Flocculibacter collagenilyticus: one gene and its partners. The protein of the gene in region 2 interacts with the protein of the main gene of each other region in a pairwise test. Links are inferred from orthologs where the notes say so. Each region holds a gene or a part of one and is shown on either strand. Other genes may lie near its edges. The genes, in order: HUU81_RS02560, ftsB and ftsL.

What was found.
Region 1: the proteins of ftsB (region 2) and HUU81_RS02560 interact in binary tests that used the Escherichia coli proteins (3 or more experiments, as listed by UniProt). The link is inferred for Flocculibacter collagenilyticus from one-to-one orthologs.
Region 3: the proteins of ftsB (region 2) and ftsL interact in binary tests that used the Escherichia coli proteins (3 or more experiments, as listed by UniProt). The link is inferred for Flocculibacter collagenilyticus from one-to-one orthologs.

What each region holds. Positions count from the first base shown.
Region 1 is NZ_CP059888.1:580,031-589,353, reverse strand. Bases 6,488-9,323 are described here. They hold HUU81_RS02560 (cell division protein FtsQ/DivIB), read right to left. Parts: upstream 8,372-9,323; coding sequence 7,604-8,371; downstream 6,488-7,603. Other genes in these bases: HUU81_RS02555 (D-alanine--D-alanine ligase), read right to left, coding at 8,421-9,323; ftsA (cell division protein FtsA), read right to left, coding at 6,488-7,601. In the rest of the region: preprotein translocase subunit SecA, read right to left, coding at 1-2,411; HUU81_RS02585 (M23 family metallopeptidase), read right to left, coding at 2,545-3,465; HUU81_RS02580 (DUF721 domain-containing protein), read left to right, coding at 3,500-3,973; lpxC (UDP-3-O-acyl-N-acetylglucosamine deacetylase), read right to left, coding at 4,033-4,944; cell division protein FtsZ, read right to left, coding at 5,041-6,261; more of ftsA, read right to left, coding at 6,366-6,487. UniProt on the Escherichia coli protein: Essential cell division protein. May link together the upstream cell division proteins, which are predominantly cytoplasmic, with the downstream cell division proteins, which are predominantly periplasmic. May control correct divisome assembly.
Region 2 is NZ_CP059888.1:3,144,120-3,155,420, reverse strand. What follows is about bases 4,541-7,493. They hold ftsB (cell division protein FtsB), read left to right. Parts: upstream 4,541-5,851; coding sequence 5,852-6,136; downstream 6,137-7,493. Other genes in these bases: truD (tRNA pseudouridine(13) synthase TruD), read left to right, coding at 7,436-7,493; ispF (2-C-methyl-D-erythritol 2,4-cyclodiphosphate synthase), read left to right, coding at 6,932-7,408; ispD (2-C-methyl-D-erythritol 4-phosphate cytidylyltransferase), read left to right, coding at 6,198-6,917; HUU81_RS13995 (hypothetical protein), read left to right, coding at 5,194-5,709; HUU81_RS14000 (hypothetical protein), read left to right, coding at 4,654-5,100. Also shown: HUU81_RS14025 (CTP synthase), read left to right, coding at 1-384; eno (phosphopyruvate hydratase), read left to right, coding at 599-1,891; HUU81_RS14015 (hypothetical protein), read left to right, coding at 2,035-2,721; HUU81_RS14010 (TolB-like translocation protein), read left to right, coding at 2,772-3,617; HUU81_RS14005 (phytanoyl-CoA dioxygenase family protein), read left to right, coding at 3,715-4,509; more of truD, read left to right, coding at 7,494-8,542; 5'/3'-nucleotidase SurE, read left to right, coding at 8,547-9,311; HUU81_RS13965 (protein-L-isoaspartate(D-aspartate) O-methyltransferase), read left to right, coding at 9,361-9,999; HUU81_RS13960 (YqaA family protein), read left to right, coding at 9,996-10,574; HUU81_RS13955 (peptidoglycan DD-metalloendopeptidase family protein), read left to right, coding at 10,659-11,301. UniProt on the Escherichia coli protein: Essential cell division protein. May link together the upstream cell division proteins, which are predominantly cytoplasmic, with the downstream cell division proteins, which are predominantly periplasmic.
Region 3 is NZ_CP059888.1:563,808-572,341, forward strand. The notes cover bases 3,228-6,226. They hold ftsL (cell division protein FtsL), read left to right. Parts: upstream 3,228-4,566; coding sequence 4,567-4,887; downstream 4,888-6,226. Other genes in these bases: mraZ (division/cell wall cluster transcriptional repressor MraZ), read left to right, coding at 3,228-3,630; rsmH (16S rRNA (cytosine(1402)-N(4))-methyltransferase RsmH), read left to right, coding at 3,630-4,574; HUU81_RS02515 (penicillin-binding transpeptidase domain-containing protein), read left to right, coding at 4,887-6,226. In the rest of the region: HUU81_RS02485 (hypothetical protein), read right to left, coding at 1-293; HUU81_RS02490 (hypothetical protein), read left to right, coding at 489-1,871; HUU81_RS02495 (SDR family oxidoreductase), read right to left, coding at 1,913-2,830; more of mraZ, read left to right, coding at 3,172-3,227; more of HUU81_RS02515, read left to right, coding at 6,227-6,716; murE (UDP-N-acetylmuramoyl-L-alanyl-D-glutamate--2,6-diaminopimelate ligase), read left to right, coding at 6,706-8,202; murF (UDP-N-acetylmuramoyl-tripeptide--D-alanyl-D-alanine ligase), read left to right, coding at 8,202-8,534. UniProt on the Escherichia coli protein: Essential cell division protein. May link together the upstream cell division proteins, which are predominantly cytoplasmic, with the downstream cell division proteins, which are predominantly periplasmic.

The DNA of each region.
Region 1 (9,323 bases), 2.6 Mb from region 2 along the record:
TTATACTCTTGCTTAGGATTCTTTTGTGCATAACCACGTAAATGAATGCCTTGACGCAAGTGATCCATTGCCGCCAAATGATCTTTCCAATGCTGGTCAAGACTTTGTAACATGATTGACTTTTCAAACTGACGTAACACACTTTCGCCAACCATTGTTTCTTTCATACGATATACTTCAACGATTTCAGCCAAAATGCGCTCACGCAGCTTTTCTTCAAATAACTTATCGTCTTCATCTAGCCACTTTTGAATAGGCAAATTAACCGCAAAATCAACGCGGATACGCTCTTCAAGGCCTTCAATATTCCACATTTCATGCAATGACTGTGGTGGTATATATTGATCGATAATACTGCTCAGCACATCCTCACGAATTGCACTAATTGTTTCGCTAATATCGCCTTCATCAAGTAGCTCATTACGTTGCTGGTAAACCACTTTACGTTGATCATTAGCAACGTCATCAAACTCCAACAATTGCTTACGAATGTCAAAGTTACGCGTTTCTACTTTACGTTGTGCATTTTCAATTGCTCGGTTAACCCAAGGGTGCTCAATGGCTTCCCCTTTTTCCATACCTAGCTTGCGCATCATATTCGCAACACGTTCTGAAGCAAAGATACGCATTAACGGATCTTCCATTGATAAATAGAAACGAGACGAACCTGCATCACCTTGACGACCAGAACGACCACGTAGCTGATTATCAATACGACGTGATTCATGGCGTTCTGTACCAATAATATGCAAACCGCCAGCATCTAATACTTGCTTGTGACGAGCTTGCCATTCTTCTTTTATCTTCGTAGCTGCTTCAGGCGATGGATTTTCCAGCTGAGATGTTTCAAGTTGCCAATTACCACCTAATACAATATCGGTACCACGACCAGCCATGTTGGTGGCGATCGTTACTGCACCTGGACGACCTGCATCGGCAATAATTTGTGCTTCTTGAGCGTGGAACTTAGCATTTAGCACACTATGTTTGATTTTTGCTTTGTTAAGAATATTTGATAAATACTCTGAAGTTTCAATCGATACCGTACCCACAAGAACAGGCTGGCCGCGTTCTTGGCAGTCACGAATATCTTCGACGATCGCATCGTATTTTTCAGCTGCCGTTAAATAAACCAAATCCGCTCTATCATCTCTAACCATAGGCTTATTGGTAGGCACAATTATCGTTTCTAACCCATAGATCTGCTGAAATTCGACCGCTTCTGTATCAGCTGTTCCTGTCATGCCAGATAGTTTGTTATAAATACGGAAGTAATTCTGGAATGTAATTGATGCAAGTGTTTGGTTTTCATTTTGAATTTTCACACCTTCTTTAGCTTCAACTGCTTGGTGTAAACCTTCAGACCAACGACGACCTTCCATTGTACGGCCAGTATGCTCATCAACAATAATGATTTGATCGTCTTTAACAATGTAGTCAACATCTTTTGTGAATAGCTTATGCGCACGAAGTGCAGCGTATACGTGATGCAATAACGAGATATTTGCTGGCGAATATAAAGAGTCGCCCTCTTCCATTAACTTTCTTTCAACCAAGATTTCTTCAACACGTATTTGGCCACGCTCTGTTAAGAAAACTTGTTTCGCTTTTTCATCTACCGTGAAGTCGCCGTCGCCTTCAACCCCTTCTTCATCTTCTTTTTCTTGCTGCTCTAGCAGTGGAACAATAAGATTAACCGCCTGATAAGATGCAGAGCCGTCTTCAGTAGGCCCTGAAATAATTAATGGAGTACGCGCTTCATCAATTAAAATTGAGTCTACTTCATCAATAACAGCAAAATTAAGTGGGCGCTGTACACGATCATCTGTGCTAAAAGCCATGTTGTCGCGCAAATAGTCAAAACCAAACTCATTATTGGTGCCGTAAGTAATGTCAGCCTGATAAGCCGCTTTCTTATCGCCGCCCATCATGTTCGGGATATTACAACCAACGGTCATACCAAGGAAATCAAACAGCGGTCTGTTTGTATCTGCATCGCGCTGGGCTAAGTAATCATTTACCGTGATAACATGCACACCTTTACCAGACAGGCCATTTAAGTAGGCAGGTAAAGTAGCCGTTAACGTTTTACCTTCACCTGTACGCATTTCAGATATTTTACCTTTATGAAGTACAATACCGCCTATCAGCTGTACGTCAAAGTGGCGCATGCCAAATACACGCTTACTCGCTTCACGTACAACGGCAAATGCTTCAGGCAATATCGCATCTAAGCTTTCGCCTTTGCTAATACGCTCTTTAAATTCTGCGGTTTTTTGCTTTAGCTGATCGTCTGACAGTTTTTCTAAATCTGCTTCTAACGCGTTGATTTGTTCTACAACTTTTCGTAAAGACTTTACGTATCTGTCATTACGACTTCCAAATAATTTTTTAAAAAGTTTACCTATCATGTTTCTCAACCGTTAACCGCTGCACTTTTGGCAAGTGCTTAAAGCATTTTATTAGAGTTATAAATAAAGCAATCGGCCAGTAAGGCCGATTGCAAGATTCTGTCGATAAGGACGATATTAGCGCTGTGTCACGTTATTTCGTTCGTCGGTGTACATATTTCAAAGGATCAAGCTGCTGGCCTTTGCGAATAATCTCGTAATGTACATGAGGACCAGTGGAACGTCCAGTGCTGCCCATTTTAGCGATTGTCTGACCTTTTTCCACTACATCGCCTACATTTACTAAGATTTTTTTGTTATGGCCATAACGAGTTTTCAAACCTTTGCCGTGATCAATCTCGATTAGTTCTCCATAGCCAAACCTTTCGCCAGCCCACGTAACTACTCCAGACCCCGTGGACACTATATCAGCCCCTTCTTTACCTGCAAAGTCGATCCCTTTATGCATCGCTGGCATTTTAGTGAATGGATCTTTACGCATGCCATAATATGATGACAGCCAGCCTGAACTAATTGGCCTACCCGAAATATAAACACCATCTTCAATATGGTGATTGAGGAGGATAGATTCAAGTAGCTGCATCTTTCTTTCTTGATCATCTAGTGTTAAGACCATGTCATCCATTTCAGATATCATCGTAGAAACATCAACCGTAACTTCCTCTGCCGTACTTTGTGCTGGCCCACCTAGTGCAAGTACTTGTTCAAAATTAAATTCATCTTGAGGAATATCTGCCACTTCTGCGAGTTTTTCGCCAAATGCATTAAGTCGGTTAATTTGGCCTTGCACCTCAGCGAGTTTTAGCTTCATGGCTGCAAGTTGATGCTTGGCTTGATTTTTTAAAGCAATGAGGTCATTTTTTTGGATGCTATATTCTTCTTGAGATGCAAGAAGTTGCTGATGAACCCGCTGAGATTCGCGGTAATTTGACAAACCACTACTAGCAGCAATAATGACTGTGATTAGCGCTGCAAAAACGATTAGCGTCTGCGGTTTTGTTAACCTAGACGAAAATCTTAGATTCTTACCACGATAAAAAACTGTTAAACTCATATATATAAACTTGTTGATTCCGCAAGGCTCATCCATGCATAAGCAGAATACACCTCAATCATTAACTCAATTGCTAGGAACAAAAAGCAACACCCTTAGCTCTTTTGCAGTTAAAGGGGCACTATTAAATCGCTTTACTGATTTTCTAGCAAAATATGTGTTCGAAAACACTGGATTAAACATATCTGATACATGTCAGGTTAGCAATTATCGCTCAGGAATGCTAGTTATTGAAACCTTTTCACCCGCCGTTGCAATGCGCCTTAACTACGTAAAAGGCGGAATTTTAACAGCTTTTCGCACTGAATTTATTGCAGAATTAGCTAACATAGAAATTAAAGTGGTACCCAAAGAACAGCTCAAAATAGAAAAAGAACCTGATTTACCACCTAAACACCTTTCTCAAAATGCGGCTAATGCATTACGCGATGCTGCACAACATGTACCTGATAGCTTGAAAGAAAAATTAGAACGATTAGCAGCGCTTGCTGATAAAAATAAATCATAATGAGCAAATACAAAAAAAGGAGCTTTCGCTCCTCTTTATAAGAATCTATAACTCAACAACTAGGCAGTTTGTGCCGCCAGAACCGTTTTAGGTGCATCCGCTGCATTTTCAAAGGTAACAAATTCCCATGCATCTTGCTGGCTCATTAACTCACATAACAACAAGTTGTTTAGGGCATGGCCCGACTTATACGCTGATACTTCACCCAATAGGGGATGGCCCGCCATATACAAGTCGCCAACTGCGTCCAATATTTTATGCTTTACAAACTCATCATCATAACGCAAGCCGTCTGTATTAAGTACCTTGTACTCATCTAGTACAACGGCATTATCCATGCTGCCACCAAGCGCTAAATTATTAGCATGTAAATACTCAATATCATGCATAAAACCAAACGTGCGCGCACGACTAATCTCATTAATAAAGTTTTGCGGTGTTACACTCAATGTCATTACTTGTTGAGACTGCGAAATAACTGGATGATCAAAATCAATCGCAAAATTAATCTTAAACTCGTTTGCTGGTTTGATTTCAGCCCACTTATCGCCTTCTTCCACACGAATAGTGCGCTTAACACGAATGAATCGTTTCGCACTATTTTGCGCTTCAATACCTGCTTGTTGAAGAAGATAAATAAATGGTAATGAGCTGCCATCCATAATAGGGATTTCTGCTGAATCAACATCAATCACTAAGTTATCAATAGCAAGTGCAGATACGGCCGCCAGTAAATGCTCGGTTGTGGATAAACGAACTCCTTGTTCATTAACCAAACACGTACACATGGTCGTATCACCAACTAGCTCAGGCGTTATTTTAAACTCCACGACAGGATCAAGATCAATACGACGGAATACAATACCTGTATTTTCCGGCGCAGGTCGGAGAGTAAGCGTAACCTTTTCTCCCTTATGAAGACCAACTCCTGTTGCTGTTACTGATGTTTCGACTGTACGTTGTTTAATCATACAAACCTTATATAAAAAGTTGTTTATATTTTAAGCATCACTTATAAAGTGGCGGCGTATTATATAAAAAACTGCACCAATCTGCAAATTTACCAATTAATCCGCTTGTTTTCTCAAAAATGCTGGAATATCAAAATAATCCGCATCAGCATTCGGCGACGTTGCTACATTTTGCGAAGACACAGGTTGCGCTTGCATTTGTGGCTGTGCCTGAACTTGTTGCTGAGGCACCGCTGTTGTACGTTCTATAATTGGCGCAGCAGAACTGTTATCGTACGAACCTGTCGCTTTATATTCTGGTACTTTGGTTTCTACTGGCTTTGAAGCCATACCAGACACCAATTGAATATCTGGCTTTGCTTCACCGCCAATTCCCGTTGCAACTACAGTTACGCGCAGTTCATCAGTCATTTCAGGATCGATAACTGCACCTACCACTACCGTTGCATTTTCTGATGAGAATGCTTTAACCGCATTACCAACCGTTTCAAATTCTTCAATGCTAATATCCATACCAGCAGTAATATTAACTAAAATACCTTTCGCACCAGACAAATCAACATCTTCAAGTAATGGGCTAGAGATAGCCGCATCCGCCGCTTCTTCAGCACGATCTGGGCCACTTGCAATACCGGTTCCCATCATTGCGGTGCCCATTTCAGACATAACCGTTCGAACATCCGCAAAGTCGACATTAATTAAGCCTGGGCGGGTAATTAGCTCTGCAATACCTTGTACCGCACCTAGTAATACGTTATTTGCCGCTTTAAACGCATCAAGCAAACTAGTGCCTTTACCTAACACTTTTAAGAGTTTGTCGTTAGGAATGGTGATTAATGAATCAACATGTTGAGAAAGCATATCAATGCCCTGCTCAGCATAATTCATGCGCTTTTTACCTTCGAAAGGAAATGGCTTAGTAACAACGGCAACCGTTAGTATTCCCATTTCACGCGCTACATCAGCAACAACTGGAGCTGCGCCTGTACCTGTTCCACCACCCATGCCTGCGGCGATAAAGATCATATCTGCGCCTTGCAACGTTTGGCGAATTGTTTCACGATCTTCTTCTGCTGACTGACGACCAATTTCCGGGTTTGCACCAGCACCTAATCCTTTAGTAACGTTAGTGCCTAATTGTATAGTGGTGTTTGCATTTGAATTTCTCAATGCTTGCGCATCAGTATTTGCTGTTACAAACTCAACACCTTCGATTGTTTGTTGAACCATATGTTCAACTGCATTACCACCGCCGCCACCGACGCCGACTACTTTGATAATTGCTTCTTCGCTATGATTTTCCATTAACTCAAACATAGACCTACTCTCCGTTACTTTGCTTACTAATTTTATTAAACTTTAATATTCTTATATGCTGTTAGACTGCTCGCTATTAATAGCAGCATCGACTTTCCGTTTAGTTAAAACTCACCTTTAAACCAGCTAGAGATGCGATTAACTAGACCACTCATACCTTCCTGTTGAGTAGCATCCTGACGACTTAATCCTTGCTTTTCTTTGCCATATAGCAGTAAACCGACTGCCGTTGCATAAGACGGGTCATCAACATAGTCGGTTAACCCTACAATGTTGGTTGGTGCTCCTAAACGCACTGGCATTTGGAAGATTTCTTCAGCAAATTCGATTGCGCCTTCCATTTTTGCCGTACCACCTGTTAATACAACGCCCGCTGCAATTTGATCTTCAAGTCCACTGTTACTAATTTCCTCTGCAATCAATTCAAAAATTTCTTGATAGCGCGGCTCCACAACTTCAGCTAGCGTGTGGCGCGACATCGAACGAGCTGGTCGACCGCCTACACTTGGTACTTCAATATTCTCTTCCATGCTAGCCATACTTCTTACTGCACAAGCGTATTGCACTTTAATTTGTTCAGCATGACTGATTGGCGTTCTAAATATTTTGGCAATATCACTGGTAACTTGATTACCTGCTACAGGGATAACTGCAGAATGCCTTAATGCGCCATTTGTAAAAATTGCAATATCAATGGTGCCGCCACCTACATCAACAACGCAGGCACCCAGTTCTTTTTCATCATCGGTTAACACCGCATAGCTTGATGCAAGTGCACTAAATATCAGTTGATCAGCTTGCAACCCACAGCGCTCAATACATTTGACGATGTTTTTTGCCATATCATTGGCACAACTAATAATATGTACTTTGGCTTCCATTCTTACACCAGACATGCCAATTGGGCTTTTAATACCTTCTTGCATATCAACCGAAAACTCTTGTGGTAAAACGTGTAATGTACGTCGCTCAGCCGACATGGGAACTGACTTTGCAGCATGGATCACGCTATCAACATCTTCTTGCGTTACCTCTGCGTCGTTAATGGGTACCATGCCATTTTCGTTTTGGCATCTAACATGTTTACCTGATAGCCCCAAAAACACAGATGAAATACGACAATCAGCCATTAACTCTGCTTCATCAATTGCGCGTTGTACCGACTGAATCACCAAGTTTAAGTCGTTTACACCACCCTTATCCATGCCATGTGACGGATGTGCACCAACTCCCACAATGCTTAGTTTATTGTCGGGCGTAATTTCCCCAACTAACGACACTATCTTCGATGTGCCAATATCTAAGCCAACAATTAAATTTCGTTCAGTCACTTTTGACATGTTTAACTCTTTTGTAATTCTTCATTATTTGACTTCCATTTCACCGCTAATCCTGTGTCGTATCGTAAATCGACAACATCAATTTGCGCATTATTATGCGTGGATATAGTGGGATATAAATCTATAAACCACTGAACCCGCTCTACCGTTTCTTTCTGCCCTAATTGCAATTGAATGCCATTACTTAATACAACTTGCCAAGCAAAACGCTCTGACAATAACAACTCTTTAATCTCAAAATCATTAATTTTGAGTAATGCATTTAACCCTTTAAACTCTCGCCACGCGTCGATTTCACTACCTTCTGGGCCAAACAATTTAGGTAATAAACGTTGCTCTGGTGCAATTGGCGCTGAAAATACTTCACTATTTACGTTTAATAACAAGTCGTTATTCCAAATCGCAACAGCTTGTTGCTCAACCACATAAATATGTAATTTACCCGGCCACTGTTTCCTAATTGAGGCGCTGTAAATCCATGGTAGTGCCTCTACTTGCTGCTGCACCTGATTAACATCTAGGTCAAATAAGCTGGTAAATTGCTCTGGTGTAATGGCTTGTGTGATCATTTCTTCGTTAGTATGGTGCCGTTCACCCATAATAATAATTTCACTAACCGGCGCGTCTCCGCCCTCACCTAACCAAAAAACCACTTTTTGACCAACATAAGTAAGCCCTACCAATACAACAACAAAAAACATCACCCCTAGCCAAAATGACCAGTTTAAGTAACGCGACTTCGCCAATAGCATTGGTAGCTGCTTATCCATCCTTATTTACACTCACTGTTGAGTGGTAATTGCAAAACGTGAATTAAGTTCAATTATTTTTACCTTTAACAATTGCCATACACAGCTCGCTAAACGACAATCCATAAGCCGCCGCTGCCATTGGCACTAATGACTTCTCCGTCATCCCAGGAACTGAATTCACTTCTAATAAGTACATATTTCCTTGTTGATCTTGCATAGCATCAACTCTGCCCCAGCCCTTAGCACCAACCGCTTTAAATGCACGCAATGCATGTTGCTGTAATTGTTTAGATTGTGCGTCTGGTAAGTCACAAGGACAAAAATACTCTGTATTTGATGACTGATACTTAGCACTGTAATCATAAAATTGGTGCGGTGTACGCATCTCGATCACGGGTAGTGCCTCGCCATTGAGGATTGATACAGTAAACTCTCTGCCTTCAATCCATTGCTCAATCAAAACTTCCTCATCAAACTTAAATGCCTGCTCAATTGCTTGATGTAATGAATTCACAGAGTCAGCCATCGCCATGCCAATACTTGATCCTTCATTGGCAGGTTTCACCATCACTTTGCCGCCTAGCTCAGCCAACAATTTAACGCAATCAACGTTTTCATCTTTTAGTGCAATACCGTAATTTGCCGTAGGTAAACCTAGTGCAGTGAAAATATGCTTTGTTCTCACTTTATCCATGGCAATAGCCGAACCAAGTACATTTGAGCCTGTGTACGGTATACCTAAATGTTCCAACGCCCCTTGGATTGAGCCATCCTCGCCCCCACGGCCATGCAAAACGATCATGACTTTATCAACTTTTAAGGCTTTTAATTCTTGTAAATCACGCTCTGCGGGGTCAAATGCAATAGCATCAACACCAACTTTAAGCAGTCCATTTAAGACAGCGTTACCAGACTTTAACGACACTTCTCTTTCAGCAGAGTTTCCACCTAAAAGCACTGCAATTTTGCC
Region 2 (11,301 bases):
CTAGGCAAAGACGGCCAAGTAGAAGTGCGTGATGAACAGTCTGATTTAGGTGGCACCATGCGCTTAGGTTCGCAAAAGTGTCATCTTATTAAAGGCAGCAAAGCACATGAACATTATGGATCTGAAGAGATTTTTGAGCGCCATCGTCATCGCTTTGAAGTGAATAACAACTACGTAGAACAATTAGAAAAGGCGGGGTTAAAATTCACAGGTTTGTCTGAAGATAAAAACCTAGTTGAAATAATTGAAAACCCAAATCATCCTTGGTTTGTGGCTGCGCAATTCCATCCAGAGTTCACCTCTACGCCACGAGACGGACACCCATTATTTGAAGGGTTTGTTGCCGCCGCCGGGCAAGCGCAAAAAGAACTTTTTAACTCATAGCAATAATTAAATTAAAAGCCGTGTACTTCTCGACACGGCTTTTTTAATATACCCCAAGCAATGAAGAGGCAGGTAGGCGACAAGCAACTGAATTATCATGAACTTAGATAAACTAAGTGATGGGTATTAAGGCGTACAGCCAATAACGCAGCACCTTCAAGTGGCACGGGTATAGATAAAAATACCTACCCTACAAGATACAGAGGAATATAAGATGTCGAAGATTGTAAAAGTGCTAGGCCGTGAAATTATGGATTCACGCGGCAACCCAACTGTGGAAGCAGAAGTATATTTAGAAGGCGGAGCTTGGGGCAGAGCATGTGCACCTTCAGGTGCTTCTACAGGTTCACGTGAAGCACTAGAACTACGTGATGGCGATAAAGCACGCTATTTAGGTAAGGGTGTATTAAAAGCAGTCGACAATGTTAACAATCTAATTGCTAATACACTAATTGGCATGAATGCGTATGATCAAAAAGCGATAGACGCGGCGATGATTGAAGTAGACGGCACTGAAAATAAAGACAAATTAGGCGCAAATGCAATTTTAGCGGTATCTCTTGCTACAGCAAAAGCCGCTGCACAAGATAAAGGTGTGCAACTGTTCGAACATATTGCCGAGCTAAACGGTACAGCTGGTGAATATTCAATGCCTGTGCCAATGATGAATATTTTAAACGGTGGCGAGCACGCTGATAACAACGTAGATATTCAAGAGTTTATGGTTCAGCCAGTTGGCGCTAAAAACTTCCGCGAAGCGCTACGTATGGGGGCAGAAATTTTTCATCAGCTGAAAAAAGTACTTACTGAAAAAGGCTTAAGTACCGCGGTAGGTGACGAAGGTGGTTTTGCACCAAACCTAGCCTCTAATGAAGAAGCGTTAGCTGTGATCACGGATGCCGTTGCACGTGCTGGCTATAAAATGAATGAAGACATTACACTAGCGTTAGACTGTGCGGCATCTGAATTTTATGTAGATGGTAAATACGACCTAAAAGGCGAAGGCAAAGTATTCGACTCAGAAGGTTTTGGTGACTACCTAGCAGCACTTACTCAAAAGTACCCAATTGTATCGATTGAAGATGGTTTAGATGAATCTGATTGGGATGGCTGGGCAAGCTTAACCAATAAAATTGGTGATAAAGTGCAGTTAGTGGGAGATGATTTATTCGTAACCAACACGAAAATTCTTAAACGTGGTATTGATAATGGTATTGGTAACTCGATTTTAATTAAATTTAACCAAATCGGTTCATTAACAGAAACGTTAGAAGCGATTCGTATGGCGAAAGATGCAGGTTTCACTGTTGTTATCTCTCATCGATCGGGCGAAACAGAAGATGCCACTATTGCTGACTTAGCAGTCGCCACTGCAGCAGGACAAATTAAAACAGGTTCACTTTGTCGCTCTGACCGTGTTGCTAAATATAATCAATTATTAAGAATTGAAGAAATGTTAGCAGACAAAGCGGTATACCGTGGCCGCACTGAAATTAAAGGTCAGTAATACTTAGTTCACCCAGAGTTTTTTGGGTAAGCCTTAATGAATAAAGCCGCTTTTGCGGCTTTATTGCTATTTTTTATACTCTTTTTGCTTAAAATATATTACTTTAGAGATAGCTGATAATTTAAACACTCGTTGGATAAGTTTTGGTACAACACGATCTCTACGGACAACAACAGCACTTATGGCACGATAAATACGAGCAACTCAGATATGCTCAGCTGTGCAATGCGCTGTACCAAAGAGAACTTTTCTCATTAATCAATGACCCAAACTTAAACCACCTTTCTTTAAAAAAACGCTGTGCTAGCTTACCGCATTACGTAAAGCGTGCGGCAGAAACATTACTAAATATTGAAACACCGTTACAGCTAGATTCTGAAAACGCGTCATGGTTTGCCAAACAATCCAAGCATTGCCCTTCAACAAAACAAACATCGGATGTCGTCAGCCAGTTTTATCAACATCATGCCGTACTGGCCATGATAGTGCCACTGAGTGTGGTTGATCATGGTACAGAAACTATTGCGCTAGACTCTGTAGATCAAATCGCCAAAGACGGTACACGTATTCATTTAAATCAGTATGGCTGGTTCAAGACGGATAATTGCTTAGCAAAGCCGTTAATCGATGAAACAAGCGATGCTCAAATAAACAGTACGCAAGTAAGATTATTAAAACCCGTAAAAGCCATTTTAACCGCTGCGTGTTGTGGTCATAGATGGAACAATCAATTAAAAACGTCACCTCGCGCATTAACGTTGCGCGAGCTGCTTCTTACTACACGCATAAACTGGAAAACCCCTTCAAAGCCGCTAAAACTGGTTAATTAGGCTTGAGAGGGTAGATATAAATGTGACTAGTTAAACTTATAAGGAAAATCATGAAGCGTATTTCTATTGTTTTTTTATTTTCATTAGTGGTATTAGGGTGTGGGGTTTATAGCCAAAGAGTATCGTCCGTACCTGAAGGTCCTTACTTAGGGCAAAAGCCACCTGGTTCAACTCCTGAATTATTTGCTCCAGATATTATTCAAACAGAATATAGAGAAGGTGCTTACGCTATTCCTCCTCAATTAGATGAGTTTTATATACGCAGAAGAGGCGGAGAACATAAAAGTAATACGTTAGTTGTTGTTCAATATAAGAGTAATCAATGGATTGAGTCTGTTATATCTCCTAAATCGGGAGAACCATTTATTTCTCCTGACGGTAAGGTTATGCATTTAGGTAAAAAGTATAGAGAGCGAACTGATACAGGTTGGTCTGATGTGAAAAGTTTAGGGGCGCCATTTGAAGATTATAGAATTATGCGGCTTACTGCTTCGTCTTCTGGCACTTACTATTTTGATGAAGCGAGTAAGTCGGGACCAATTCGTTACTCGCGGTTTATAGATGGCAAGCGTGAAGCTCCCAAGGCAATAGATATTAAAATGGGAGATTGGAATGCTCATCCTTTTATTGCGCCTGATGAGTCGTACTTGATATGGGATGACCAAGGCGAGGGAGGGTATGGAAGTAGTGACTTATATATTTCATTTCGTAAAGATGATGGCTCATGGGGAGCAGCCATCAATTTGGGTGATAAAATCAACTCAGAATTTGAAGATGCCTATGGCAGTGTCTCGCCCGATGGGAAGTATTTTTTCTTTCTTCGCTCATATGGCGGAAATAAAGCTGATATTTATTGGGTCGACGCACAAGTAATTAAGGCGCTTAAGCCAATTTAATGAGTGATATTTAACTTATCTAAATTCAGGGCGATTAAGTTGTTTATCGCCTAGCAGCCTCTTTAATTGTTTTAGATATAAAAGGCAGAGATGTTTTATGGATAGTGATTATGAAGAGAAGGGATATGTAGTTTTCAAGCAAGTTTTTACCTCACAAGAGCTCCATAATCTTCGTGAAGTGATTATGCAGTTCCATCGATCATGGAAGCAGGAAAATGCCAAATTCTATAAGGAAAAAGCAGTAAACTCGGCTTATTTAACAGCTAAAAAACATCTTGAGAAGCCTGCAAGAGAGCGGTTATTCAAGTTTATTGGCTCCAATAAGCTGATGGACAGGGTTACTGAGATTATGGGGACTTGTCCTGCTTTTATGAATACGCAGCTATTTTTTGATCCTGTAAATCTTGATCAAAGGAATTACTGGCATAGGGATCCGCAATATCACCTGTCTGTAGAGGAGCAAAAATCAGCGCTTTCAGGCGCTAATGTGCTTCATTTTAGGATCCCCCTAATGGATGAGCCAGGCATAGAACTAATACCCGAAACCCACAAGCGTTGGGACACTCGTGAAGAGTTGAATGTTCGCTTAGAGCAATGTGGACGTAAAAATTACGAAAGTTTACCTGCTGGAGTGAAAGTTAGCTTACAGGCAGGCGACTTATTGGTATTTAGCGCAAATATGATCCACCGAGGAATATATGGCATGAACCGATTATCATTAGATATATTATTTTGTGATCCCATTTTAGAATTTGTGAAATTCTTAGATAATGAATGCTTGCCTGATAGTGAAATACTAAACAAGCTTGAAAACGCCACTGCATTGAACAACACCATAGCGCTTAAGTCTAATTATATGGCAATGGACGCAGTAAGTGAGACAGCAAGGTAGGTGAAGAGATAATAGAGTTCAAATGTTATAGAAAAATCGCCCGCGATTCAGGCTTAATGTAATGCGGTTAAATATCATTACATTAACTAATGAGCAATGACAGAGCTGAAGTATGACACTTCTTATATAAAAGTTGGATTATCTATGGATAACAAAGGACTCAAAAACTTATTTGAGGAATACCAGTTACACGGGCTATATACAGACTCTTTAAAACGACTTTCCGTTTCGATACATAGACACATTGAATATGCAAATAATGTTTTTTTAATAGAAAGTAATGGCGATGTGGCAGACGATATTTTGCTGGCATATTCCATTTTTGAGGAAATGCCACGATGCTTTTTTTGCGAAAAACTAGGGGTAGAAGAATTTATCCGAAATTTTACTCTTTATGAATTTCCGGTGGCGAAGTTCATTAATCTATATTCTACTCATTTTCGAAAGACTCCGATATTTAATCTGATCAATACTGCAGAAATTGAAAGTGTTCTTGCACTACAACATCCCGCATATGATGATTGGTGTGGTGAATTCCTTCTACGCACTAAATCAAAGAAATATGTACTTATGTGGGACTATAGTGACTAATATAATTCAGAAGTACTCTTTCACAACAAATATGAATTTGTTTTACAGCTAGCTACTCAATAAGTGGAAACTCTAATAAGGAAGAAATTAACCATGCGCTTTTCAATTCTGTTAACGAGCATGTTAGCCATCGCATCGTTCAACTTACATGCTAAAAGTTTGGTTACGCAGAAAGCTGATATTACAGCATGTATTCAAGAGATTAAGCAAAATCTTAGACCACAAAGTTGCCGGTTTGAAATCCTGCAAAACCATAATGCTAAAGATGTATCTCGTACAAGACAAGATGCCTCTAAGATTGCACGTAAATTCAGACAGCTTTTGAGCTCATTAAGCACTGAAAATGAGCGTATTAACTTAGCCTTTGAAGCATTAACGTACTTAAACAATAGGCAAATAATCAAGCCGTTTATTGTAGTAGTTTCCAAAGGAAATGAGCAGGTTATCACCGTTGTGGTTAAATATAGTGAAAATGATAAAAGTGGCTACGGTATTAACTTAACGATGAACACGAATGAAAGCATAGTGTTTCTTAACTTGTTAGCGAGTGATCGTTATATTGCTAACAATACATACATCAATGATATTCGCAAAGTGCTTTTATTTTAAAACTTGAATAAATCGTCATGAAACGCGGCAGTGGAAATCGCCTTTAAGTACTGCCGCTAGTGTTTTTCCGCTTTGTATATTTTTCTATCCACGTTACTATTTACCTATCTAATAATAATTGCTTATGGGGATGGCCTAACCAATGCGCTTGTTCAATATTGTGTTGCTGGTTATTTTATTGTTCTCGGCCTATCGGTTATGGTTTGGTCATAACGGCGTTAAGGACTATCAAAAGTACCAAGGCGATGTAAATAAGCTAGTTGAAAGCAATCAAGAATTACAAAAACGCAATGAGTTGCTTGCGGCAGATGTCGCCGATTTAACAATTGGCACGGAAGGAATAGAAGAGCGTGCCCGTAATGAACTTGGGCTAATTAAAGAAGGTGAAACTTTTTTTAGAATTATTCCGCCAGAGGGGCGTTATTAACGATTAGTCACTTATACGACCCACCCATTTACTTTTTCACTTTCAATTTATAACGATCATAATGAAAAAAACACAGATTATTGCCGTTATTCCAGCTGCTGGCGTTGGGGCAAGAATGCAGGCTGATATACCTAAACAGTATTTGATGCTGCAAAACAAAACAATTTTAGAGCATACGGTAGAAAAGTTACTTAATCAGCCTGAAGTTGATCATATTGTAATTGCTATTTCTGACGGTGATGCCTACTACGCAGATCTCGCTATTGCCAATCACCCACGCGTTCATGTTGCGTCTGGCGGTAAAGAGCGAGCAGACTCGGTATTATCGGCACTTAACACTATTCTTAACTCTCCTAACTATTCAAAAACCGAGCAAAATACTTGGGCATTGGTGCATGATGCCGCAAGGCCATTGGTGAATAATCAAGATATCTCGCTGTTAATTCAAACATGCTTACATAATCAATATGGTGGTATTTTAGCGGCTCCTGTAAAAGATACGATGAAACAGGCAACAACGGTGAATGGTAGCGTTACCATTAATAAAACGATTGATCGTTCAGAGTTATGGCATGCCCTTACACCCCAGCTTTTTCCCTGCGAACTATTATGTAATGCAATTGAGCAAGCAATGAAACATAACATTGCCGTTACCGACGAAGCATCAGCCATTGAATATATTGGGGAGAAAGTGGCACTTGTTGAAGGTAGCGCTGAAAATATTAAAATTACCCGACCAGTCGACTTAAAGCTGGCTGCATTTTTAATGCAAGATGAATAAAGGAACAATATCCAATGATTAGAATTGGCCATGGTTACGACGTGCATAAATTTGGTGGTAGTGGTCCCATCACGATTGGTGGTGTAAAAATACCGCATCATGAAGGGTTGCTTGCCCATTCAGACGGTGATGTGGCACTGCACGCTTTATGCGATGCACTGCTAGGTTCAGTCGCATTAGGTGATATTGGTAAGCATTTTCCTGACACCGATGCAGAGTTTGAAAATATAGACAGCCGCATTTTGTTGCAAAAGGTGGTCGAGTCGGTCAAAGAGAAAGGCTACCAAGTAGGTAATGTAGATTTAACGATTGTTGCCCAAACACCTAAAATGGCACCGCATATTGTGGCGATGCGTGAACAAATCGCAACGTGTTTAAATGTTGCGATTGATCAAGTCAATGTGAAAGCAACAACAACCGAAAAGCTCGGTTTTGCAGGTCGTAAAGAAGGTATTGCAGCGCATGCTGTTGTGCTAGTTACAACACTATAATTTTGAAATATATTTAAGGCAATTTCCATGGCTAACTCGCAGCAACCTCATAACAGCGACGACAGTGACTTCGATTTTAAAAAACAATTTAATCAATTAGCTTACTTACATGGTACACCTGAAGCTACAGGTGTTATTCGACGTCATCCTGACGATTTTCGGGTTGAAGAACAGCTCGACTTTGAGCTAACTGGCGAAGGCGAACATGTTTGCTTATATATTGAAAAAATCGGTGAAAACACGCAATTTGTCGCTAAAAAGTTAGCAAAATTTGCTGGCGTGAAAATTCGTGATGTGAGCTACGCAGGATTAAAAGACAGGAATGCAATAACGCGTCAGTGGTTTAGTGTGCCAGTACCGATTAAGAAAGAATTAGATTGGGACGCTTTTTCTACTGATACGATTAAAGTGATTGAGCACACAAGGCATCAAAAGAAGCTTCGCACTGGGTGTTTGTCGGGTAATAAGTTCACATTAGTCATACGCGACATTGAAAATTATACAGCCTTGGTTCGCCGCCTAGGGCTGATAGAGTCACTCGGAGTGCCTAATTATTTTGGTGAGCAACGCTTTGGTATTGAAGGTAATAATTTACAACTAGCAGAGCGGATGTTCGCAGGTGAAGCAATTCGTGATAAAAAGCTGCGCGGATTAGTGATTTCAGCGGCACGTTCTTGGTTATTTAATTTAATTGTAAGTAAGCGCGCCGAGCAAAATGTGCTGACTTCGCCGTTAGAAGGCGATTTGTTTATGTTCCCCGATGTTAATTCATATTTTGCTGCACCGCTTGATGAACCAACGTTACAACGCCTCGCTAAACAAGAGATTTGTTTGTCAGCTCCGTTAGTAGGTAACGAGTTAGCCTTTGCTAAAGATGATGCTGGCGCCATAGAGCAATCAGCCGTTACTGATTATCAAGCGTGGATCGCTGGGCTAGATGCGTTACGAGCGGGTAATGACAGAAGACGTGTCATATTGAAGCCGTTGACATTTACCTATGAAAAAATAGACGATAGCAGCATTGTTTTATCATTTACCTTACCGTCTGGCTGTTTTGCAACCAGCTTATTAAGAGAAGCGATAAATTACAGCGATTACAGTGATGTATTAAGATCTCAATATAATAAGAGCTAACCTTATGCGAATTTTATTAAGTAATGATGATGGGGCGCATGCTCCGGGAATAAAAAAGTTATACGATGCGCTTGTTACCATTGCCGATGTAAAAGTGGTTGCCCCAGATAGAAACTGTAGCGGTGCCAGTAATTCTTTAACATTATTAAACCCATTGCGCGTGCATATGCTTGAAAATGGTTTTGCATCGATTAATGGTACCCCCACAGATTGTGTACATTTGGCCATTAACCAGTTATATGACGGTCAGCCAGATTTAGTCGTGGCGGGTATTAATCACGGTGCTAATTTAGGCGATGATGTACTGTATTCAGGCACGGTAGCCGCCGCGACAGAAGGGCGTCATATGGGGTTACCAGCTATTGCTGTGTCGCTAGTTGGTAAAGAAGAAAAGCATTATGAAACCGCCGCGGCAGTCACCGTTAAAGTGATTCAACGTTTACGAACACATCCGTTACCTGCTGATCAAATTTTAAATATAAATGTGCCCGATGTGCCGCTAAATGAGATTAAAGGTGTTAAAGTCACGCGATTAGGACAGCGACATAAAGCAGAAACAATGACTGCACAGGTTGACCCTTGGGGTCGTGCAATTTATTGGTATGGTTCGCTAGGTTCGGAGCTAGACGCAGGAGAAGGCACTGATTTTGAAGCAGTTAGCCAAGGTTATGCTTCTATCACACCATTAACCGTTGATATGACGGCTTACAATAGCATTGAAAGTTTAGCAAACTGGATGAGCGAAGTAGATTTCAGTAATACACAGTAAGGGGGCTCGGTTAGCTAACCTTGCGATTGAATAAAAATGGAATTCGCCCATGAATAATAACTCCCCTAGGAGTCCTGAGCAGCTTGCCCAACTGCTGGAACGAGAAGGTATAAAAAACCGTCACGTATTACGCGCTATCGCTAATACGCCTAGGCACATATTTTTACCGCAAACGCTCACGCATAAAGCGTATGAGAATACGGCATTGCCAATAGGACAAGGGCAAACACTGTCACAACCCTACATTGTAGCAAGAATGACTGAACTGTTACTTGAAGATGGGCCGAAAAAGAACGTGCTTGAAGTGGGCACGGGATCAGGCTATCAAACCGCTATATTAGCGCAACTAGTTGAACACGTTTGCAGTATCGAGCGCATTCAAACATTGCAGTTTCAGGCAAAGCGTAGATTAAAGCAGCTCGATTTATATAACATTTCAACTAAATATGGCGATGGCTGGCAGGGGTGGGAGTCAAAAGCGCCATTTGATGCCATCATTGTTACCGCCGCTCCACCTACCGTGCCTGAGGCATTATTACAACAATTGGCGGAAGGTGGCAGGTTAGTGATCCCCGTTGGGGCTGATGTTCAGGTGCTTGAAGTGATTACACGCGAAGGCAATAAATTTAAAAGTACACAGGTAGAATCAGTTAGGTTTGTGCCGTTAGTACCAGGAGAATTAAAGTGAAGTTGTTCACCTATTTGTATGATTTAGCGTTACGTTGGGCAAAGCATAGACATGCCCCTGCTTACTTATCAGGCCTAACATTTGCGGAGTCTGTTTTCTTTCCCATTCCACCCGATGTGATGCTGGCTCCTATGTCGCTCGCTAAGCCGCATCGCGCTTGGCACTATGCACTATTAACCACCGTTGCTTCTGTGCTGGGTGGCGCAGTAGGCTATTTGTTGGGATATGCCTTATTCGAGCCAGTTGTCGCACCGATGATAGAAAGCTTTGGTTACACTGATAAGTTCGACACCATTCTTGCTTGGTTTACCGAGTGGGGAATTTGGGTGGTGTTTTTAGCAGGTTTTACACCTATTCCGTATAAATTATTTACAGTAAGCGCAGGCTTGCTGAATATGTTGTTTATTCCGTTTATTGTTGCATCGTTTGTGAGCCGCGGTTTACGCTTCTTTTTAGTGGCAGGTTTAATGCGTTGGGGCGGAGCTGAAATGGAACATAAGTTAAGACGTTACGTTGATGTGATTGGTTGGAGTGTAATTATATTGGCGGTAGTCGCCTTTTTGATTTACCGATAGCCTAACTTTAAGTTGGTGAAATATCGTAAAGAAAAAACGATAGAACCTGATGAGTAGAAGTCATTGTTTGGGAGTTTGCATAGCGTGATAAAACACTACAGCATACTTATTGTGTTAGTCATACTGTTAGCGTCATGCTCGCAACGCCATACTCCTGCGCCAGTGGTTGCTGTTTCGTCAGGTTCTGAAGCGAATATTACTCGAAAGAAAAATTCGATTCGCAGCGATAAATATGTAGTAAAAAAAGGTGAAACACTCTTTTCAATTGCGTGGCGGGCAGGTGTTGACTTTCGACACTTAGCGGCGATTAATCGCATCAATAAACCTTACCGAATTTATCCCGGGCAAGTACTGAACTTAACCACCAAAAGTGCAGCACAATACGCCCAGAAAAAAAATCAAAAAAAACAAATCCATACTCAAAGACCAAGCGTAAATAAAAAAGCTACTGCCCCAAGTGGGAGTACAAATGTTAGCTCAAAAAATAATCAAAAAAAACTTGCGGATACAAAAAGAGGGGAGTATGGTCATAGTAAGCCTGTAAATTCAGTACCAGATAAAAAGCCAACTAAATCAAAGTCAAACAAGATTAGAAGTTGGATTTGGCCAACTAAAGGCAAGGTGATATCGCCATTTTCTAATAGTGAAAGTGGTAATAAAGGAATCGATATTTCAGGAAGAAAAGGTCAACAAATTTTGGCCGCTGCCGATGGAAAAGTAGTATACG
Region 3 (8,534 bases), 2.6 Mb from region 2 along the record:
GTGGATAAATCCATTTCACCTGATAACGTACCATACATAATCAAAAAGCGGCGAATGCGCTGCTGATCACTGTTAGATAATGAGCTCCAATTTTCACGCTCAAAGACTAGTTGGTATTTTCCTTGTTGTTTAGGCGCTTCGCCCAATTGCATTCTTCCAACTTCTAATGTTTTTGCATAACCTGCTTTAGGAATATATCGACCATCTATATCGCCGCTAAAGAGGCCTGCAAATGCATTTGGTAAGAAAAGTAGAGATGTGCTAAGTAGTGCCGTTTTAGTAAAAGTTTTCATATACGTCTCCATGTAATTTATTGTTTTTATCCAAGTGTGTAATTGTTTAATAACAATCACTTTCTAAATTAGAACAATATAGATAAAAATCAATTAAAAAATTAATTAATTTGTATAAAAAGTGGTTATTTATCTTGTGGTAACCTATTAAGAGAGATAATTTTCACATTTCGGAGTTAAGTGATGGTAAACAGAATGAAATTTTTAAGTGGGTTTAATCATTATTCTGTGCAACAAAAAATACGCCCCATAGCACTAGCAGTATTATCAATAGGGTTAATATCGTGCGGTGGTAGCAGTGATTCCTCTACTAATAACACAGCAACAGTAGATGATAATTTCACGCTAACAACAAGCCAATTAAAGGTCTACAAACAAAGTACGGCGTTTAATGCGCCTATAGCTGCTTGTGTGACAAAAACGGAGTGCACGTTAGAGCAATTACCATTAATTGGACAGCGTGAAACGAATCCTTCTATATCAACGATAATGGAGCATGTGGTTGTTTCCCATGATTGGATGGGGCAGCGTTTTGAGCAGTTTTTACAAGCTATGCCGAGCGATATTCTGAAATTATTAGGCTCAGTAACCGCAATTGTAATTTCGAATGAGGTAAGGCCCTCTCACTACCGTGGAAGTACCGGGGCGATTTATCTTGATCCAGCCACACTTTGGATAAACGACGACGAACGAAAAACGATCAGCGTCGCACCGGATTTCCGCTCAGAATTCGGTGCTAACTTACAGTTTGATAGATTGTGGCGATACACTATTGCTGATGAATATGCGTGGCAATCTTATTCGTTAACAGAAGATACTGAGCGTTCCTTTAACGATGCAGTACTGCAAACAACATGGTTGTTATTTCATGAGTTAGCGCATGCTAATGATTGTATGCAATCGAGTGCTTATGGTTCACTCAATAAGTCGGCAACGTTTTCAGCTAACTTTGATCAGCGTGTTGCACTTGGTGAATGCACTTATCAAATACTAATGAACGAATCTCCGCTGCAGTCGGATGTTTGGTATGGCTTAGCTAATGTGTTATATCAAGGTGCAGACTCTACGGCAGAACAAAATGCTTTATCTCCTTATGAAGTGGCTGATCACTTTTCTTTAGACATAGCAAATGATACCTACAGTTATTCTAGTCCGTTAGAAGATGTAGCCATGGCATTTGAAGCGGTTATGATGAAGCTTCATTTTAATGCCGAGCGTGATATGGCGTTTGTGGCTAAATTCGATACATTTAGTTGCGAAGGCGTGCAAGTTAAGTGGGGGCAAAGGAATCGTCTAGCACAAACGGAAGTGTGGGACCGCGCTAAGCGCGTAACACAAATCATGCTACCTAGTATTGATTTAACTTCGTTAGAAAGTGAGCTAAATACGGCCACGAATAGTGTTACACAGATACCTACTGAACAAAGCTGGTGCGAATTATCAGTAAATGATGGGGCAATAATAGGTAAGCAGCAAATGTCTAACAGTGCCTACCACGCAGCGAAATCTGCACAAGATGAAGTTAAATATGAACGCTTCATTGCAGACCAGCTAAAAAACCAAATTAAGTTGCATTAGTGGCTATTGAGGCGACTTAAGAGCAAAAGCGTAAAGCATTTTTACGCTTTTGACTTATTACGTAAATAACGCTCTATTTCGCTAATATAGCCAGCTTGATATGACGGAAACTGCAGCTGATAACCAGCCTCAATAATTAAGCGATTATCACAACGTTTATTCATATTTAGGTCAGTGTGCTCGTTGAGAATTGTTGACTCAGGGTAATGTGAATGCATAAGTTGTTTGGCTAACCATGAAACCACATCATACTTTTTGGCTGGGTTATCGTCACTAGCTAAATATAACGGCGCTAAGGAAGCTTGTTGCGAGTGTGAGTTGATTAAGAACCTCAATACGCCTACACAGTCATTACGGTGAATGCGATTGGTATAAGCATGTGGATTGGCTTTCTCTGTTATTGCTTTTTTTTCATCAACTTGTTTAAGTAAGTGATGTCTGTTTGGCCCATAGATGCCAGAAAAGCGAACAATGGTATTAATCGTGTTACTAGTGCCAAAATTTGTAATAAGTTGCTCGGCTTCTAATAAGATCCGTCCGCGATAATTGGTGGGATTGGTCGCAGATTGTTCATTAACCCACTCGCCAGCATTTTGCGAGTAAACACTGGTTGAAGAAATAAAAAAAACCTTTGGCGTATGTTTCTTAACACTGGCTGCATTCTGCTGCAGTGCGCTCAGTAAATTTGTTAATCCTTGAAGATAAATCTGTTTATAACCTTTCTCGCTTCGTTCAGTGGGGGTAAGAATTACGACGACTTGATCAAAAAATGTAGACTGTGTGAGCAAGTCAAACAGCTCTATGTCTTTGGTAACATCACCATACAACATCTTAAAGGACTGAGCTGGATGCTGAGTTGATCTTTTTAACCCAGTTACACAATAACCGTCTGAGTGTAACGCTTTCCCTAAGGCAGTACCGATATCGCCACAGCCAACAATCAAAATGTTTTCACTCATACCATATTTGCCTTCTTTTAAGTACTAAGGAGTTGTAGAAGCTGTTTAGGATAAAATAGATTTGTTTTTTATTTATCAGTTTTTTGTGTAAAAACTCGTCTAATAAAATCTTAAAAAATCCTCTCCACTTTTTACCACTAATTTCAGCAACTTCGTTGTAAGCCGCAAAAAATAAGGGGATATACACTTTAAAATAGCGGCTTTTGGCTTGACAATATAGTGACTAAGTCCCTAAACTGTGTCTTAGTGGGAAAAAGTGGATCATAGTGGATCTGATATCTCAATTTCAACCCACAGTAAATGAATAAATAATCAATATAAAAATCAATAAGTAGGAAAATATGCTGCGCGGAGCAAGCTCTCTTTCAATCGACAGTAAAGGCCGAATGGCGGTACCCACCAAGTACCGTGATTTGCTAATGGCTGACTGTGATGGAAGTATGATTTGCACAGTAGATTTACATCAAAGCTGCTTATTACTTTACCCCCTAACCGAATGGGAAGACGTAGAAGCGCAATTACGTCGTTTTTCCAGTATGAATCCCCATGAAAGACGCATTCAACGAGTATTATTAGGTAATGCAGCTGAATGTGACATGGATAAAAATGGCCGCCTATTATTACCAGCAACATTAAGACAGCATGCGAACTTATCAAAGCAAATTATGCTGGTTGGGCAACTTAATAAATTCGAAATTTGGGACGAGCAAACTTGGCAAGATCAATTAAAAGAAGATATTGATGCCGAGATGAATGGCGAGTTCGAACTTTCTGACAACCTTCAAAGTTTCACTTTCTAATGACCAGTCAACAATCTCATATTTCTGTTTTACTCGAAGAGTCGATAGAGGCTCTTGCTATTTCTCCTGACGGCATATACATGGACGGAACCTTTGGTCGCGGAGGTCATTCTCGTGAAATTTTATCTCATTTAGGTGACGAAGGCCGTTTGTATGCCATCGACCGTGACCCTACCGCGATAGAAGCTGCAAAGCAATTTGCTAATGACCAGCGCTTCTCAATTACGCACAGCGCATTTTCTGCACTTGAACAAGTAGCGATAGATAATGACATTTGCGGCAAAGTTGATGGAATTTTGCTTGATTTAGGTGTTTCCTCTCCTCAATTAGATGAAGCCGATCGTGGTTTTAGCTTTATGAAGGATGGCCCACTTGATATGCGCATGGACACTTCTTCAGGTGAAACAGCTGCCGAGTGGATAGCTCATGCTGATGTAGAAGATATTTCATGGGTGCTGAAAACGTTTGGAGAAGAACGTTATGCGTGGCGTATTGCTAACCGCATTGTGGATACTCGTGAAGAAAACCCAATTACCACCACAGCACAATTAGCAAAGCTAATTAAAGATGCATCACCCACTAAAGAAGACAAAAAACATCCTGCAACTCGTAGTTTTCAAGCGATCAGAATTTATATAAACAGCGAGTTAGATCAAATCAAAACAGCACTGGAAGCGGCACTGGCTGTACTAAAGCCGGGTGGAAGACTTGCCGTCATTAGTTTCCATTCGTTGGAAGATCGTATTGTTAAACAGTTTATGCGTAAACACAGCAAAGGCGATCCAATACCTAAAGGTCTGCCTTTAACAGAAGAGCAAATTCAACGTAATTTGTCGTTAAAAACGATAGGGAAAGCCATTAAACCATCTAAAACGGAAATAACGACAAATAGCCGTGCGCGCAGCTCCGTTCTCAGAATTGCGGAAAGGTTGTCACATGCCTAAAAAAATAAGACAACCCCATCTAGCAATTGAAGTATTGAGAGATTTAGGTAAGCGTAAGCTTACCTTGGGGCTTTTATTTTTAAATGTGTTGGTAGCAATTGCGATTGTGCAAACGTCGCATTTAAGTCGCCAGCAAATTATTCAGCAAGATAGTTTGTTACGTGAAAAAGACAATCTAGATTTAGAGTGGCGCAAGCTGTTATTAGAGCAGCGTGCATTAGCTGAGCATAGTAGAGTGATGCATTTAGCAGAAAAAAAGCTCAATATGCATTGGCCATCTGCTGATGAAGAAGTTGTAGTAAGGTTACCCTAATGGCTAGCGCTAAGATGACCAAAACAAAACAAAGCAAACAACCTATGGTAATAGGTTGGCGATTTGTGACGGTCATGGTGGTCATCAGTGTGGTATTTACCGCGTTAGTTGCTCGTGCAGCTTACCTTCAAGTAATTGAACCAGAAACACTGCGTAAAAAAGCGGACTTACGTTCTTTGCGTGCTAAATCAAAAGACGTAATGCGAGGCATGATCACCGATCGCACTGGGCGAGAATTGGCAGTGTCTATTCCAATGAATGCGATTTGGATAGATCCTAAGCATATCTTTGACTATGAAGTAACGGGCGATTCTGCCATAGATCACCAAACTAAAACGGAATTCCTCCAACAACTAAAAGACAGTAAGCGTTGGCAAGCGTTGGCAGAGGTATTAGGCTGGAAATGGCAAACGCTATACGACAAATTAGTGGCAAATCAAAACAAACGATTTATTTACTTAAGTCGTCAAGTTACACCTGCAGTTGCCAACTATGTTGATGAGCTTGATTTAACGGGCGTCTATCAAAAGCAAGAAGCAAAACGTTTCTATCCTACTGGTGAAATCTCTTCTCACTTAGTCGGCTTTACCAATATTGAGGGTAAAGGGTTAGAAGGCATTGAAAAATTATACGATGCGCACCTACAAGGTGAATCCGGATTACGAAAAATAAGGAAAGATGCCAAAGGCAGGGAAGTGGAGGTGCTGCAAGAAGAAAAAGCAATTCCTCCTGAAGACATTGCGTTAAGTATTGATCAAAGAATTCAAGCACTTGCCTACCGCGAACTAAAGTCCGCGGTAGCGTCGTTTAAGGCATCGTCCGGATCTGCAGTGGTGGTGGATGTAACCACCGGTGAGATTTTGGCAATGGTAAACAGCCCATCGTTTAACCCAAACAACCAAAACGAATTCAAAGTTAATACCAAAAAAGAACGCGACCATTTTTATTATAAAACCCGAAACCGCGCTGTAACTGATATTTTTGAGCCCGGCTCAACATTAAAACCATTAGCGGTGTTAAGCGCCTTAGAGTTTGGGTTAATGGAAATTGATGGGGTTGTAGATACGCACCCAGGCTGGCTGAGAGTTGGCGGACAACGCGTGTCAGACTTACCTAAAAACTACGGCAAAATTTCATTAGAAACGATTTTACAAAAATCCAGCAATGTGGGGGTTGCTAAGTTGGCGCTGGGCGTACCCAAAGAGCACTTGCTTGATGCCTTTTATCATATGGGGTTTGGTTCAGATACTGGAACAGGGCTGCTTGGTGAAAGCAGTGGCTTGTTTGGCGATCGTACTCGTTGGTCAGATTTTGAAATAGCAACCTTATCGTTTGGCTATGGGATAGCAGTGAGTACTGCTCAGTTGGCAAGAATGTATAGCATATTGGGTAACCACGGTGTTTCTTGTCCACTGTCTATTTTAAAGTTAACCAATGAACCGTACTGCGAACGTGTGGTAAGCGAAGAGAACGCACAAGCCTTATTAAATATGATGGTGTCGGTATTAGATGAAGATGGTACTGCCCCGAAAGCAAAAGTAGAGGGATATCGTATTGCAGGTAAAACGGGCACTGCGAAGAAGGCTGCCGCTGGCGGGTATGGTAACGAATATGACTTGTCGTTTGCTGGTGTTGGGCCTGTTAGTAATCCTCGTTTAGCTGTTGCGGTAGTGGTGAATGAGCCCGGCGGCGATTACTACTATGGTGGTGAAGTGGCTGCACCGTTGTTTTCAAAAGTGATGACAGGCGCATTACAAATTTTGAATGTTGCGCCTGATGATAAACAGATCACAACCGTTGCTAGCACAGGAGGTCGTCGTGGAAACTAGTTATCTTCCTATAGTTACGATGCGTTCTTGGTTGAACGGGTTTGCTATTGAAGCGCCAGAAATCGCCATTAATAATATTTCTGCTGACTCACGTAGTATTCGTCAAGGTGATTGTTTTATAGCGCTATTTGGAGAGACTACAGATGGTGCGCAATTTATTTCACAAGCAGTCAAGAAAGGTGCTGTGGCAATTTTGGCATCGTCAAATTGCAATATTGACTATCAAGGCGACATCCCTGTTATTGAAGTCGATAATTTAGAAAAAATCATTGGTGAGCTAGCATCTGCATTTTATCAGTATCCCACAAGTAAAATGAAGTTAGCAGGTGTTACCGGCACAAATGGTAAAACAACAACCGCATTTTATATCGCTAGCATCGTTGATGCGATGGGAAAATCAGCAGGACTGATCGGCACGCTTGGGCAAGGCATGTTAAATAATCTAGCGCCTTCGCTAAATACCACGCCTGGTGCAATCGAGCTACAACAGCAACTGCATGCACTTCAGCAACAGCATTGTGAGGTGGTTGCGATGGAAGTGTCTTCTCATGGCTTGTATCAGCACCGAGTAACAGGGTGTCAGTTTGATACGGTGATATTTACAAACCTAAGCCGCGATCATTTAGATTACCACAGCACTATGTCTGAATATAAAGCGGCAAAAAAGCGTTTATTTACAGAGTTTAATGCGGCGAACAAGGTAGTCAATATCGATGATCCGGTAGGGCAAATGTGGTTTAACGAGTTTAAACAACAACCCAACGCAAAGCTTATTGCATTCGGTTGTTGGCAGCCGGAATTAGAAGCCGAATATTATGTGTGTTATTCCGATTTATCGTTTACGCAAGCGGGTATTGCCACAACATTGAAAACATCTTGGGGTGATTTTCAATTAACAAGCCCAGTGTTTGGCTTATTCAACTTATCTAATTTAGTTGCTGCAATTGCCACACTTGTTTCAATGGGGTTTGACATGGCAACGGTTATTGAAAACTGCCAAGAGTTGACTTCTGTAGCTGGGCGTATGGAAGTATTTAAAGGCGAACAAGGTGCTACGGTAATTGTTGATTATGCACATACACCAGACGCACTTCTATCAGTATTGTCAGCGGTGAAAGAGCATAGTTATAAGAAAATATGGTGTGTATTTGGTTGCGGTGGAGATCGGGATAGCGGTAAACGTCCTCTCATGGGCAGTATTGCCCAACAACATGCTGACTTTATTGTAGTGACGAATGATAACCCTCGTACAGAACAACCTGAATTAATTATAGATGGCATTTTAAGCGGCATGAAAAGCGCTGGAAATGTGATGATAGAACCCGATCGTCAAAAAGCAATATGGCAGGCATTTCAATGTGCTGATGACGACGATGTAATAGTAGTTGCCGGTAAAGGGCATGAGGATTATCAAGTGATAGGTGAAAAAACGGTTTCGTTCAACGAACGTGCAATTGTTGCCAGTTTAGTCTGGGGAGCAGCCTAATGATAAAAGTAACATTAGCGTGGTTAGCTAAAAAGCTAGACGCAAAATTAGTCGGAAAAAATCGCGATATCGAGCACGTTAATACTGACACTCGAACATTACAACAAGATGAACTTTTTATTGCATTACGTGGGCCTAATTTTGATGGGCATAACTTTGCTGATTTAGCGGTAGAAAAAAAAGCGGCGGCAATTGTGGTTGATCATCAATTAGATATCGATATTCCGCAACTTGTGGTGGCCGATACAAAGTTAGCACTAGGCCATATTGGTAAAGCTATTCGTGATGAAGTTAACCCAAAAGTGATTGCAATCACAGGAAGTGCAGGTAAA